DNA from 3 places in the Limimaricola variabilis genome. Region 3 is predicted to be linked to each of the others. Evidence: riboswitches for the same ligand, from Rfam matches in the RefSeq annotation. Region 3 holds a riboswitch; each other region holds the start of a gene.
What was found. Region 3 has a riboswitch for thiamine pyrophosphate ahead of thiB (thiamine ABC transporter substrate binding subunit). Riboswitches for the same ligand answer to the same signal wherever they lie in the genome.

Region 1: linked by a shared signal. The riboswitch ahead of thiC (phosphomethylpyrimidine synthase ThiC) and the one ahead of thiB (thiamine ABC transporter substrate binding subunit) in region 3 are both predicted to bind thiamine pyrophosphate.
Region 2: linked by a shared signal. The riboswitch ahead of thiD (bifunctional hydroxymethylpyrimidine kinase/phosphomethylpyrimidine kinase) and the one ahead of thiB (thiamine ABC transporter substrate binding subunit) in region 3 are both predicted to bind thiamine pyrophosphate.

Annotation. Positions count from the first base shown of each region.
Region 1 covers NZ_CP139691.1:418,273-423,010, reverse strand. The annotation lists gene glgB (1,4-alpha-glucan branching protein GlgB) at 1-944, shown strand, start outside; gene malQ (4-alpha-glucanotransferase) at 1,017-2,828, shown strand; TPP riboswitch at 2,858-2,988, shown strand; gene thiC (phosphomethylpyrimidine synthase ThiC) at 3,065-4,738, shown strand, end outside.
Region 2 covers NZ_CP139694.1:186,706-191,443, reverse strand. The annotation lists gene T8T21_RS19295 (aldolase/citrate lyase/malate synthase family protein) at 1-1,369, opposite strand, end outside; gene T8T21_RS19290 (helix-turn-helix domain-containing protein) at 1,528-2,964, shown strand; TPP riboswitch at 3,065-3,163, shown strand; gene thiD (bifunctional hydroxymethylpyrimidine kinase/phosphomethylpyrimidine kinase) at 3,215-4,015, shown strand; gene T8T21_RS19280 (FAD-dependent oxidoreductase) at 4,012-4,738, shown strand, end outside.
Region 3 covers NZ_CP139691.1:2,137,550-2,142,287, forward strand. The annotation lists gene T8T21_RS10615 (thiamine ABC transporter ATP-binding protein) at 1-147, opposite strand, end outside; gene T8T21_RS10620 (thiamine/thiamine pyrophosphate ABC transporter permease ThiP) at 134-1,636, opposite strand; gene thiB (thiamine ABC transporter substrate binding subunit) at 1,645-2,631, opposite strand; TPP riboswitch at 2,666-2,764, opposite strand; gene aroC (chorismate synthase) at 2,857-3,957, shown strand; gene T8T21_RS10635 (PRC-barrel domain-containing protein) at 4,034-4,390, opposite strand; partial or broken gene T8T21_RS10640 (DMT family transporter) at 4,484-4,738, opposite strand, start outside.

The DNA of each region.
Region 1 (4,738 bases), 1.5 Mb from region 3:
TCGACTACTCCCGCAACGAAGGCGAGTGGATCCCCAACCAGTATGGCGGCCGCGAGAACCTCGACGCGATCGAGTTCCTCAAGAACACCAACCATCAGGTGCAGCTGCGTACGCCGGGCGCCGCCACCATCGCCGAGGAGAGCACCGCCTTTCCGGGCGTGAGCCGTCCGGTCGACCAAGGCGGCCTGGGCTTCGACTTCAAGTGGAACATGGGCTGGATGCACGACTCGCTGTCCTACATCCAGGAGGACCCGATCAATCGGAAGTATCATCACCACCAGATGACCTTCTCGATCCACTACGCTTGGTCGGAGAATTTCGTGCTGCCGATCAGCCATGACGAAGTGGTGCATGGCAAGGGCTCGCTGCTGAACAAAATGCCGGGCGACCGCTGGCAGAAATTCGCGAACCTGCGGGCCTATCTGGGCTTCATGTGGACCCACCCCGGCAAGAAGCTGCTCTTCATGGGCTGCGAGTTCGGGCAGGAGCGCGAGTGGAACCACGACCAGTCGCTCGACTGGCACCTGCTCGAGGACGAGAAGCACAAGGGCGCGCAGAACCTCGTGCGCGATCTCAACCGGATCTACCGCGACGAGCGGGCCCTGCACGTGCTCGACTGCGACCCGGCAGGCTTCGAGTGGGTCGACGGCGCCGACGACCAGAAGTCGATCTTCGCCTTCCTGCGCAAGGGCCGCAGCGGATCGCGCCCGGCGCTGGTGATCTCCAACATGACCCCCGTCGTGCGCGAGGATTACCGCATCGGCGTGCCCGAGGGCGGCGAGTGGATGGAGCTGCTCAACACCGACGCCGAGATATATGGCGGCTCTGGGGTGATCAATTCCGGTCGCATCACCGCGCGTCCCGAGGAATGTCACGGCCGTTCGGTCTCGCTGTCGCTGACGCTGCCGCCGCTGGCGACCGTCGTCCTGGTCCCCGACCGCTGACGGCGCGGGCCCTCGGGCCCGCCCTCAACTCTCACGGCCCGGGCCATGCCCGGGCCCCATCACGGAGCCCTGATGTCAGACCTCGCCGCCCTCGCCCGTCATCATGGGATCACCACAGAATACGACGACCCGCATGGCGGCACCCGGCCGGTACCGGAGGCCACGCTGCGGCTGATCCTGAACAAGATCGGCGTCGATCCCGATGCGCCGATTTCGGGCGATCCGGCACCGACCGAGATGCGGGTGCCCGAGGACGGCGTCTGCCACTTTCCGAACTGGCTCGAAGACGCGCCGTCCTGGGGGATCTTCTGCCAGCTCTACGAGCTGCGCTCGGAGCGCAATCACGGCATCGGTGATTTCCGCGACCTCGCCGAGATGGCGCGGATCGCGGCGCGCGCGGGAGCGGATTTTCTCGGGGTGAACCCGCTCCACGCGCTGTTCTGGGGCGATCCGGGGCGACGCAGCCCGTTCTTCCCCTCGACCCGCAGCTTTCTCAACCCGGCCTATGTCGCGCTCGACGATCTGCCCGGCCACGACCCGGCCGATATCGACGCAGCCCCGCTGCGCGACGGCGATCTGGTGGATTACGACGCCGTCCTGCCGGCCAAGCTCGCGGCGCTACGACACGCCTATGACCGTCGCCCCTTCGACGGCGACGAGACCGAGTTCGACGATTTCGTCGCGCGCGGCGGCGAAGCGCTGCGCCGCCATGCGCTGTTAGAGGCGCTGTCGCTCAAGATGACGGCCGAGGGGCATGGCGCGGGTTTCGCGAACTGGCCCGCGCCGCTGCGCGACGCCGAAAGCGACGCGGTCGCCGCCTTTGCCCGCGACGAGGCCGATGCGGTCCGGTTTCACCTCTGGCTGCAATGGCAGGCGGCGCGCCAGCTCAACGCCGCCCAGCGCGCCGCCATCGATGCGGGGATGCGGATCGGGCTCTATCTCGATCTCGCGGTGGGCGAAGCGCCCGACGGCTCGGCCCGCTGGGGCGACGGCGCGGCCCAGATGACCGATCTCGCGGTCGGCGCCCCGCCCGACATGTTCGCGGCCGACGGCCAGTATTGGGGCCTCTCGGCCTTCAACCCCGGCGCGCTCAAGGCCCGCGACTTCGCGCCCTTCCGCGACATGATCGCGGCGCAGCTCGCCCATGCCGGGGCGCTCAGGATCGATCATGCCATGGCGCTGTGGCAGCTCTTCCTGATCCCCGAGGGCGAACCGGCGAGCGCCGGTGCGCATCTTCGCTATCCCTTCGACGAATTGCTGCGCGTCCTGGCGGCCGAAAGCCGCGACAAGGGCGCGGTGGTGATCGGCGAGGATCTGGGCTTCGTGCCCGACGGCTTCCGCGAGGCGATGCAGGCGGCCAATATCCTGTCCTACTCAATCCTCTACTTCGAAAAGGACGGTCACCGCTTCAAGCGCCCCGAGGAATACCGCGCCCGGGCGCTGGCCTGCCTGTCGACCCATGACCTGCCGGTGCTGGAGCGCTGGTGGGCGGGCGAGGACATCGCGCTGCGGCGCGAACTCGGCCTCGTGGGGGAGGAGGACAGCGACGCCCATGCCCGCGAGCGCACCCGCGAGCGCCGGGCCCTGCTCGACGCGCTGCGCGCCACCGGGGCACTGCGCGGCCGGCTGCCACGTCAGAAGGACATGCCCCGCGCGGTGCTGGTCGCGGCCTATCGCTACCTCTCAAAGACGCCGGCGGCGCTGGTCGGCGTGCGGCTGGCGGACATGGTCGGACCGCAGGCCCCGACCAACATGCCCGGCACGATGGACGAGTATCCGAACTGGCGTCCGCGCGCCCGGCTCGACCTGTCCGAGATCGAGGCGCATCCCGACTTCGGCGCGGTGACCGCGATGATGCGCAGAACCCGCCCGCGACGCGCTTGACAGGCGACTGACCCGGCGGCAGGGTGGCGGCACTTCACCAGGGGGGCCCCGGCAAGGGGCTGAGATGGCGCTGGGCGAGGTCCTTTGGACCCACGCGCGCGCGGACCCTTCGAACCTGATCCAGTTCATACTGGCGTAGGGACGGTGCGCGGCCTCGGGCGTTCTACATGCCTGCCCGAATCCGCAACTCCCCCCCGCTGTCATGCTGGATCGTCACCGACGCGAGAGGACGCCGCATGACGATCAACACCACCCCGCCCGAATTGCCCAAGGTCACCACGGGCCCGCTGCCCGCCTCCACCAAGATCCATGTCCCGGGCCGCCTGTTTGCCCAGATCCGGGTGCCGATGCGCGAGATTGCCCTGCACCCGAGCGCCGGCGAGCCGGATGTCCGGGTCTATGACAGCTCGGGCCCCTATACCGACCCCGAGACCGCAATCGACACCTCGGCGGGCCTCGCGCGGAACCGCGAAAGCTGGATCGATGCGCGCGGCGATACAGAGCGCTACGAAGGCCGCACCACGCGCCCCGAGGATAACGGCCGCGCCGCCGCCTCGGACCGGCTGCGCCCCTTCCCGACCCGCCACTTGCCGCGCCGTGCCACCGGCGACCGCGCCGTCACGCAGCTCGCCTATGCGCGCGCGGGCATCGTCACGGCGGAGATGGAATACGCGGCAATCCGCGAGAACATGGGCCGCGACGCCGCGCTGGCGCGGGCGCGCGACGGCGAAAGCTTCGGTGCCGCGATTCCCGACCAGGTCACGCCCGAATTCGTGCGCGACGAGATCGCCCGGGGCCGCGCCATCATCCCGTCGAACATCAACCATCCCGAGCTCGAGCCGATGGTGATCGGCCGCAACTTCCTCGTGAAGATCAACGCCAATATCGGCAACTCGGCGGTCACCTCCTCGATGGAGGAGGAGGTCGAGAAGATGGTCTGGGCGATCCGCTGGGGCGCCGACACGGTGATGGACCTCTCCACGGGGCGCGACATCCACGACATCCGCGACTGGATCATCCGCAACTCTCCGGTACCGATCGGCACGGTGCCGCTCTACCAGGCGCTGGAGAAGGTTGGCGGCATCGCCGAGGACCTCACCTGGGAGGTGTTCCGCGACACGCTGATCGAGCAGGCCGAGCAGGGCGTCGACTACTTCACCATCCATGCGGGTCTGCGCCTGCACCACGTGCCGCTCACCGTGGGGCGCACCACCGGCATCGTCAGCCGCGGCGGCTCGATCATGGCGAAGTGGTGCCTGCACCATCACAAGGAAAGCTTCCTCTACGAGCATTTCGAGGAGATCTGCGAGATCTGCCGCCGCTACGACGTGTCGTTCTCCCTGGGCGACGGGCTGCGTCCCGGCTCGATCGCCGACGCCAACGACGCCGCGCAGTTCGCTGAGCTGGAGACGCTGGGCGAACTCACCCAGATCGCCTGGAAGCATGACTGCCAGGTGATGATCGAGGGCCCCGGCCACGTCGCCATGCACAAGATCAAGGAGAACATGGACAAGCAGCTGGCCTGCTGCGACGAGGCGCCCTTCTACACGCTCGGACCCCTCACCACCGACATCGCGCCGGGCTACGACCACATCACCTCCGGCATCGGCGCGGCGATGATCGGTTGGTTCGGCTGCGCGATGCTGTGCTACGTCACGCCCAAGGAGCATCTCGGCCTGCCCGACCGCGACGACGTCAAGACCGGCGTCATCACCTACAAGATCGCGGCCCATGCCGCCGATCTCGCCAAGGGGCATCCGGGCGCGCAGATCCGCGACGACGCGCTGAGCCGGGCGCGGTTCGAGTTCCGCTGGGAAGACCAGTTCAACCTCGCGCTCGATCCCGACACGGCCCGCTCGATGCATGACGAGACGCTGCCCGCGGCGGCGCACAAGACGGCGCATTTCTGC
Region 2 (4,738 bases), on a different replicon from region 3:
CCTCGTGGATCAGCGCGGCGAGCCAGTCGGCGGTCATGCGGCGCGAGTCGCCGCCCTCCATCTCGACCATGGCGCCATGCGCCAGCCACTGGCCGAGCCGGGCGCGGGCGAGATCGGCGGAGGCGAGACCGTGCAGGCTGTCGCCGATCCGGACCGGGCCGCGCCCGGCAATCCAGGCGGCCAGCGCCGCGATGGCGACATGCACCGTCGCGCGCAGGCCCTGCTCGGTGACCGGCCCGGCATGCGGCTTGAGCAGCATCTCGGGGCTGATCCGGAAATACTGGCGCGGGCGTCCGATCTGGTGAGCACCGGGCAGGGCGCGGGCGATCGCCTCGCGCGCCACCGCGATCCGGTCGGGGCCGTCGATTCGCAGCCCGTCGCAGCCCTCGTCGAGCGGCCGGCGCAGGGTGGCGGGGTCGCTGCCTTCGGGCGCCTCGGCGATGGCATGGGTGCCGCGGCGGTGGGCGACCTTGACCATCCGCGCCGCGCAGGTGCCCAGGAACGCCGCCTCGGGGTCGAGCAGCGCGGGCAGCACGGCGTCGGGATGGGACCGCATCAACCGCAGATAGGAGGCGGTGAGCGGCGCGCGGCGCATGGTCAGGCCGATCGCGCGGTCGCGCAGCTCCCACAGGATCTCGTCCATCTCGAAGCCGGCGGTGACGGTCTCGAGCGAGACCTCGACCCGGATCGTGTTCGGCGCCAGCCCGGCCCGCTCCTCGGCGAGGGCGAGGATTTCGCTCCACAGCCGCGCCTCGCGGTGGCCGTCGATGCCGCCGAGCTGCAGGTTCGGCCCCATGTCGCGGGCCGCGAGCGGCGTCGCCAGATGGGCGATGATCAGCGCCAGGTCGAACAGCCCGGCCGAGACCGGGTGGCCGCCGATCAGCAGCGCCGGTTCGTCGCGCTCCAGCGGCCGGGTGCGGATCAGCATCGGCGTGTGGTCGTCGGGCGCCTCGGCCAGCGCGGCGATGCCGGCGACGAGGTTGGCAAAGCCCGGCGCGGTCGCCTCGTCGAGATCGATGAGCAGCGCCGAGGCCCCGGCGGCACGGGCCTGGGCCAGCGCGCCCGCCTCGGCGGCGGCGGCGAGGCAGAGCCTGCGGTCGCGCAGGCTCTCGGGCGCGGCGGCGCAGGACCAGACGCCCTTGCGGATGCCGGTGGTCTCCTCGAGATAATCGGGCAGCCGGCCTTCGTCGGCGCGTTCCTGACGGCGGTCGCGGGCGACCGAGAGCGCCTGCATCTTGGGGTTGAAGCGGGTCTGCAGTTCGGCGGCGAGGGCCAGCGCGTCGTCGGTCAGGACGCGGTCGGCGCCCGGCACGTCGCGCAGCAGGACCGGCTTGGGCGCTGCGGGGGCGGGGACGAGATCGAGAGGCATCTGCGTGACCTTTCCAGTTGTGGCGCCGAAGGGAGGATCGGTGCCTTGCTGTCTGTAAGGTTAGTGTGGTCATGACGCGGGTGCAGCATAATTTTGTTGCGAACGGGTAATCTTGTAAGTTATGTCAGCGGGATTGGTGAAACATTGTTAGTCATGAAATGAGCGATCGCGGCGAAAAACTCCTGATCGGCCCCCGGCTCAAGGCGCTGCGCGTCTCGCTCGGGCTGACACAGGCCGAAATGGCCGGCCGGCTCGGCGTCTCGGCCAGCTATGTCACGCTGATGGAGGGCAACCAGCGCCCGGCATCGGCCAAGCTGCTGATGCGGCTGGCCGAAGCCTTCGACATCAATGTCAGCGAACTGGCCCCCGAGACCGACGCGCAGCTCGCCGCCGACCTGACCGCGGCGCTCAAGGATCCGGCGCTGGAGGCGGATGTCGGCCGGGTCGAGATCGAGCAGGCGCTGTCGGCGGCGCCGAACGTCGCCGCCGCGCTCGTCCGGCTGCACGACCGCTACCGGCAGCTGGTGCTGGCGCGCCAGACCGACGCCAACCCGCTCGCCGACCGCGACAAGGTCGAGGTGCTCGAGGAGGGCTCGCGCGCGGTGCAGGCGGTGCGGGCCTGGCTGTTCGAGCGGCGCAACCATGTCGACGCGCTCGACCGCGCCGCCGAGGCCACCGCCGAAGAGATGCAGCTGCACCGCTCGGAGCCGCATGTCGCGCTGACCGAGCGGCTGCGCGCGCATGGCATCCGGGTGCGGATCCTGCCCTCGGAGGTGATGGCCGGGCGGCTGCGCCAGCACGTCGCGCATCGCAGCGAGCTGCGGCTGTCCGAGCTTCTCGCCCAGCCGAGTCGCCGCTTCCAGATGGCGGTGCTGCTGGCCCGGCTGGAGCGGGGGCAGGAGATCGCCGACGAGATCGCGGCCTCCGGGCTGAGCGACCCCTCGGCGCTGGCGCTGGCGCGGGTGACGCTCGCCAACTACTTCGCCGCAGCCCTTCTGATGCCTTACGGACGGTTCCTCGCGGCCTGCGAGGCGGCGCGCTACGACGTCGAGCTCCTCGGTCACCGCTTCGGCACCAGCTACGAGCAGGTGGCGCACCGGCTGACCACGCTGCAGCGCGAGGGCGCGCGCGGCATCCCGTTCTTCTTCGTGCGGGTCGACCAGGCGGGCAACATCTCCAAGCGGTTCAGCGCCGGGCGATTCCCCTTCTCCTCCTTCGGCGGGACCTGTCCTCTGTGGAACATCCACGCCGCCTTCGAGGCGCCCGACCGGGTGCAGACGCAGCTGATTTCGATGCCCGACGGGGCGCGCTACTTCTCGATCGCGCGCACCGTCACCCGGCATGGCGGCACGCTCGGCGCGCCGGCCACGCGACTGGCTATCGGTCTGGGATGCGACGTCGCCTACGCGCCGCGCCTCGCCCATGCCGAGGGGCTCGATCTCGACCGGATCACGCCCACCGGGATCGGCATCAACTGCTACCTGTGCGAGCGGCCGAACTGCGCCAGCCGCGCCCACGCGCCGGTGAACCGCAGGCTCGAGATCGACGAAAGCGAGCGCGGCCTCGCGATCTACCGCTTCGAAGGGGAGCGCTGATCCCCTTCACCATTCCCCAAATACGCCGGGGGAGGGCCGCGAGGCCCGGGGGCGGAGCCCCCTCCCTTGCGTCAACCGGGACGCCCGGCTAACGTCGCGCTCGAATCCGTTGGGGTGCCCGTGAGGGCTGAGAGGCGAAAGCCGACCCATCGAACCTGATCCGGTTAGCACCGGCGGAGGGAACGGAGACGCGACCCGGGACAGATGCGCCCGGAGTCCGTCCGCACCCCCGCCGGAAAGGGGGAGCGAGATGCGCGTCAAGACGGCCCTGACCATCGCGGGATCCGACAGCGGCGGCGGGGCGGGCATCCAGGCCGACCTCAAGACCTTCGCCGCCTTCGGCGTCTATGGCACTTCGGCAATCACCGCGATCACCGCGCAGAACACCCGCGGCGTGACCGGCGTGGCGCATGTCGCGCCCGAGATGGTCGCGGCGCAGATCGCCGCGGTGCTGGAGGACATACCGCCCGACGCCATCAAGATCGGCATGCTGGGCCGCGCCGAGACCGTCGAGGCGGTGGCCGACGCGCTTGGCGATCCTGCCGGGCCGGTGGTGCTCGACCCGGTCATGGTGGCGACCTCAGGCGACGCGCTGATCGACGACGCGGCGGTGGCGGCGCTGAGTGCAAGGCTGATCCCGCGCGCGACGCTGCTGACGCCGAACCTGCCCGAGGCGGCGCGGCTCACCGGCCGGGCGCAGGCCGCGAGCGCCGAGGAGATCGCGGCGCAGGGGCGGATGCTGCTCGACCTCGGTGCGGGCGCGGTGTTGATGAAGGGCGGCCATGCGCAGGGCGGCTGCTGCGTCGACCGGTTGGTGACGCGTCACGGGGTGATCGAGGCCGCCGGGCCGCGGATCGACACCCGCGCCACCCATGGCACCGGCTGCAGCCTCGCCGCGGCGCTGGCGGCGCTGATGGCGCTGGGGCGCCCGCCCGAGGCGGCGCTGGAGCGCGCCCGGCGCTGGCTCGAGGGGGCGATCCGCGGCGGCGCGGCGCTCGGCATCGGGTCGGGCCACGGCCCGGTCGATCATTTCCACGAGGGCCGGAGATGATCCGGGTGATCGGCGGCGGGGTGATGGGCCTCGCGGTCGCGGCCGAGCTGTCGGGCCGCGGCCGCGCGGTCACGGTGATCGACCGCGCGGGGCAGGCCGGGCCGCATCACTGTTCGTGGTGGGCCGGCGGCATGCTGGCGCCCGATTGCGAGGGCGAGACGGCCGAGGAGCCGGTGGTGCGTCTGGGCCGCGCCGCCGCCGATTGGTGGGCGGGGCAGGGCGCGCGGGTGATCCGGCGTGGCACGCTGGTGCTGGCGCTCGACCGCGATCGGGCCGAGCTCGCGCGTTTTGCCCGGCGGGTGCCGGGCGCGCCGCTCGAGGCCGAGGGCATCGCGGCGCTGGAGCCGGATCTCGCCGGGCAGGCGCGGCGCGGGCTGCATGTCGCGGGGGAGGCGCATCTCGATCCGCGCGCGACGCTGGCGAGGCTGCGCGCCCGGCTCGCGGCGCAGGGCGTGGTCTTCGAGACCGGCGAGGCCCGGCCCGGCCCCGGCGACATCGACTGTCGCGGGCTGGCGGCGCGCGACGCGCTGCCGGATCTGCGCGGGGTGCGCGGCGAGATGGTCGTGCTGCGGCTGCGCGACCTCGACATCACCCGGCCGGTGCGGCTGCTGCATCCGCGCCACCCGCTCTACATCGTGCCGCGCGGGCAGGGGCTCTACATGCTCGGCGCCACCCAGATCGAGAGCGAGGGGCGCGGCCCGGCGACGGCGCGGGCGGTGCTCG
Region 3 (4,738 bases):
CAGGAAGCCCGCGATCACCGCGAGCAGCGTCGACTTGCCGCCGCCCGACGGGCCCATCACGGCGCAGATCGAGCCGTCGCCCAGCGCCCAATCGGCAGACAGCGCGAAATCTCCCTGCCGGATTTCCAGCCCCTCAAGCCGCAGCATCGACGCGCCCTCCCCTGTCGAACGTCCAGAACAGCGCGAGGCTGATCGCCAGCAGGACCAGCGCGACGCCAGCCGCCTGCTCCATCCGGTAGGCCGACATCAGCCGTACCATCAACAACGGCAAGGTTGCCTGCCCATCCCCCGCGAAAAGCGCGATCACGCCGAGATCGCCCATCGAGAGCGCCGCGGTGAGCCCGGCGGCAAAGCCCAGGGGCCGGCGGATGCGCGGCAGGATCAGCCAGCGCAGTCGCGACAGCCCGTGCAGGCCAAGGCTGTCGGCGAGCCGGCCATGCCCGGCCTCGGCCTGCGCCACGGCGGGCGCGAGGACCCGCGCCGCGAAGGGCAGCGCCATCACCGCGTTGACCAGCATGGTCACGACCAGCGCCACGTCGCGCGGTGCGACCACCGGGTGCAGGACCACGAACAGCCCGGTCCCCATCACGAGGCCCGACGCAGCGAGCGGCAGCAACATGGACAGCCGGGCCAGCGCTCCGCCCCGCAGCGCGAGGGCCAGCGCCATCACCAGGGTGAGCGCGGTGGCCCCCAGTGCCACGGCGACCGATCGCGCCGCTGCCGCCCAGAGGCCAGTGGGCAGCTCGAGCAGCCCCGGCAGCCCACGCCCCACGATCATCGCCAGAGGGGCTATCAGGAACAGCGCCGCGAGCGCCACCGCGAGCGTGTCGATCAACCGCCCGCCCGGTTCGTGGCGTTCCACCACCCGGTCGAGCCCGGCGCCCAGTGTTTCGGGCGCGCCCGCCGCCCGCAGGGCCAATGCCGCCGCGCCGCAAAGCCCGAACTGCACCACCGCGAGCATCGCTGCGCGGCCGAGATCGAAATCGAATCGCACCGCCTGGTAGATCGCCAACTCGACCGTCGTCGCCCGCGGTCCGCCGCCCAGCGTCAGCGCCACGGCGAAGCTGGTCAGGCAGATCAGAAAGATGACAGCAAAGGCCCCCGGCGCCACGGCGCGCAGCATCGGCCATTCGAGCAGCCGTCCGACCGGCGCGCCGAGCGAGGCGGCGAGGCGGAAACGCTCCGCCGGGATCGCCAGCCAGCCCTGCAGGATCAGCCGGACCGCCAGCGGCAGGTTGAAGAACACATGCGCCAGCACCACGCCGTGCCATCCATAGACCGAGACCGGGCCCAGCCCGAACAGCGCCAGCGCGTCGTTGAGAAGCCCGCCGCGTCCGAACACGCCGATCAGGCCGATCACCGCGACGATCACCGGCAGGATGAAGGGCGCGCCGAGAAGCGTGACCAGCGCCGCGCGCCCGAAGAAGCGCCGTCGCGCCAGCGCTCGCGCCACCGGCACGGCGAGCATCACCGACAGGGCCGCCGAGAGCGCCGCCTGCCAGACCGTGAACCGGATCGCGGCCAAGTCGGCGGGGCCGAGACGCAGCGCGAATCCCGCTCGCCAAGCTACCGCCCCGAGCGTTCCCAGCGTCAGCGCGATCACCAGCCCGGCGGCGATGCCGCCAGGCCAACGCATGCCGCGCGTTATTGCGACAGCCCCTGCCGCCATGCCTCGATCGCTGCGTCGCGCTTGGCGTCGGCTTCGTCCTCGGGCAGCCAGATCGCCTTTTCGGGCATGGCGATCGCCTGGAAGCCTTCCGGCCATTCGGCCTGCGGCAGCGCCGAGGGGTAGGACCAGTTCGAGGTCGGGATCAGCGACTGGAACTCGGGGCTGACCACGAACTGCATGAACTGCTTGGCCAGCTCGGGCTCTTCGCTGCCGGCGAGACGGGCGGCCAGCTCGATGGTCATGTAGTGACCTTCCTCGAAGATCGCCGCCGATACGGTGTCGTCCTCCTCGGCGATCGCGTGGTAGGCGGGCGAGGTGGTGTAGGACAGCACCATGTCGACCTCGCCCTCGGTGAAGAGACCGTAGGCCTCGGACCAGCCCGGCGTCACCGTGGTGATCTTGGGCGCGAGCTTCGCCCACTTGGCCTCGACCTCGTCACCGAACACCTCTTCGGCCCAGAGCGCCAGCGACAGGCCCGAAACCGAGCTGCGCGGATCCTGGATCGCGATGCGCAGATCGTCGGAGGCCGCGACCAGCTCCTCGAAGCTGCCGGGCACCTTCTCGAGCGCCTCGTTGTCGTAGACGAAGGCGAGGTAGGACCAGTCGAAGGGCAGGAAGACCTCGTCATCCCAGTCGATCGGCAGGGTCAGCGCGCCGGTGTCGACGCCGTGCGGCGCGAAGAGCCCGGTCTCGCGGGCCTGCTTCATCTCGGTCGAATCAAATCCGATGGCCACGTCGGCCTCGGCGCGCGCGCCCTCGAGCTTGAGCCGCGGCAGCAGGTCGCCGGTCTGGTAGTCGATCGTGCAGTCGCACTCGGCCTCGAAGGCCTCCTTGATGGCGGGGCCGGGGCCCCATTCGGAGGCGAAGTAGTCGGGTGCGTAGACGGTAAGGGTCCGGTCCTGCGCGACCGCCGGCGAGGCGACGAGCGCGAGGGCGAGACCCGCGATCAGGCGATGGTGCATGGTCATCCTCCGATGCGGGCAGAGCAAAGGCGGAGCGATGTCCCGTCACCTTCCCTCCGCCGGTGTGATCCGGTTCAGGTTCAACGGGTCCGCGCGATGCGCATCTCAGCCAGTGGCCCCCCGAGGTGGGGCGGACATTAGGGCATCGGGCGCGGCGCGCAAGCCCCGTGGCCTTTCCCCAGCCGTCCGCCCGCGCTAAGACCGGCGCGATCAAGGAGAGCGCGCATGTCCCTCAACAGCTTCGGCCACCTGTTCCGCGTCACCACATGGGGCGAAAGCCACGGGCCCGCGCTTGGCGCCACGGTCGATGGCTGCCCGCCGGGGGTGGAGATCCGCGAGGAGGACCTGCAGGTCTGGCTCGACAAGCGCCGCCCCGGCCAGAACAAGCACACCACGCAGCGGCGCGAGCCCGACGCGGTGGAGATCCTGTCGGGCGTGTTCGACGGCCGCGCCACCGGCACGCCGATCCAGCTGATGATCCGCAACACCGACCAGCGCTCCAAGGATTACGGCGACATCGCCGAGACCTTCCGCCCCGGCCATGCCGACATCGCCTATCACCTGAAATACGGGCTGCGCGACTATCGCGGCGGCGGGCGGTCGAGCGCGCGCGAGACCGCCGCGCGGGTGGCAGCGGGCGGCGTGGCGCGGGCCGCGCTCAAGGCTGCATTGCCGGGCCTGAAAATCACCGGCTACATGGTGCAGATGGGCGAGAAGAAGATCGACCGCGCGAAGATCGACATGGAGGAGATCGCCCGCAACGATTTCTGGTGCCCCGACGCGCAGGCGGCGGGCGAATGGGCCGACTATCTCGACGCGCTGCGCAAGGACCACAATTCGGTCGGCGCGATGATCGAGGTGGTGGCCTCCGGCGTGCCCGCCGGGCTCGGGGCGCCGGTCTATGGCAAGCTCGACACCGACCTGGCGGCGGCGATGATGTCGATCAACGCCGTGAAGGGGGTCGAGATCGGCGAGGGCATGGCGGCGGCGGCGCTGACCGGGCGCGACAATGCCGACGAGATCTTCATGGGCGAAAACGGCCCCGAATACGGCTCCAACCATGCGGGCGGCATCCTCGGCGGGATCAGCTCGGGGCAGGACGTGGTGGTGCGCTTTGCGGTAAAGCCCACCTCTTCGATCCTGAGCCCGCGCAAGTCGATCAAGCTGGACGGCAGCCCGACCGAAGTCATCACCAAGGGCCGCCACGACCCCTGCGTCGGCATTCGCGCCGTACCGGTGGCCGAGGCGATGATGGCCTGCGTGCTGCTCGATCACTATCTGCTCGACCGGGGCCAGACCGGGGGCCATCGCGGCCGCATCGGTTGAGGCTACCGCTCAGCGACGAAGAAAGGCCGCCGGGGCACTCCCCCCGGCGGCCTTCTTTCTTGCGCGCTCTCGCGGCTCAGATCCAGTAATAGGGCGCGCCGTAATGGGCGTAGGTCGCCTCTTCCCAACGCCGGTCCTCGTACCAGCGCTCGGGCCGCTCCGGCGCCCCCTGGAGCTGGCTCTCGGTGATGTCGGTGCGGTAGCCGCCGAGGGCGGTGTCGTATTCCAGCTTGGCCCAGGGAATCGGGTGATGCTCCTCGCCCATGCCGAGGAAGCCGCCGAACCCCATTACCGCATAGGTGATCTTGCCGGATTTCTTGTCGATCACGAGGTGGTCGATATGGCCGATCTTCTCGCCACCGGCGCCGTAGACCTCGGTGCCGTTCACGCGATCCGACGAGATCGTGGAATGGCTGTCGCTATAGTCGAACATGACGTCCTCCTGTGCTGTCTCGGGGATAAAACCGACAGCTTGGCCCGGCTGTTCCGCCGCCGGCGCCGATGCGCCGGTTTTGGCCGAGGCGCGGCGCGCCGTCTGCACCGCGAGGATCCCTGCCGCCACCACTGCCACGCCCAGCGCATCCAGCGCGCCCAGCGCCTCGCCGAGCAGGAGGGCGGCGATCAGCACGCCGAAGACCGGGTTGAGGAAATGGAAGGTCGCCGCCTTGACCGCGCCGATCCGGCCGACCAGCACGAACCAGACCAGCGTCGCCAGCACGCCGGGCACCAGCACGGTGTAGGCGAAGGCCACCACCAACGCCCAGTTCCAGTCGACCTGCCA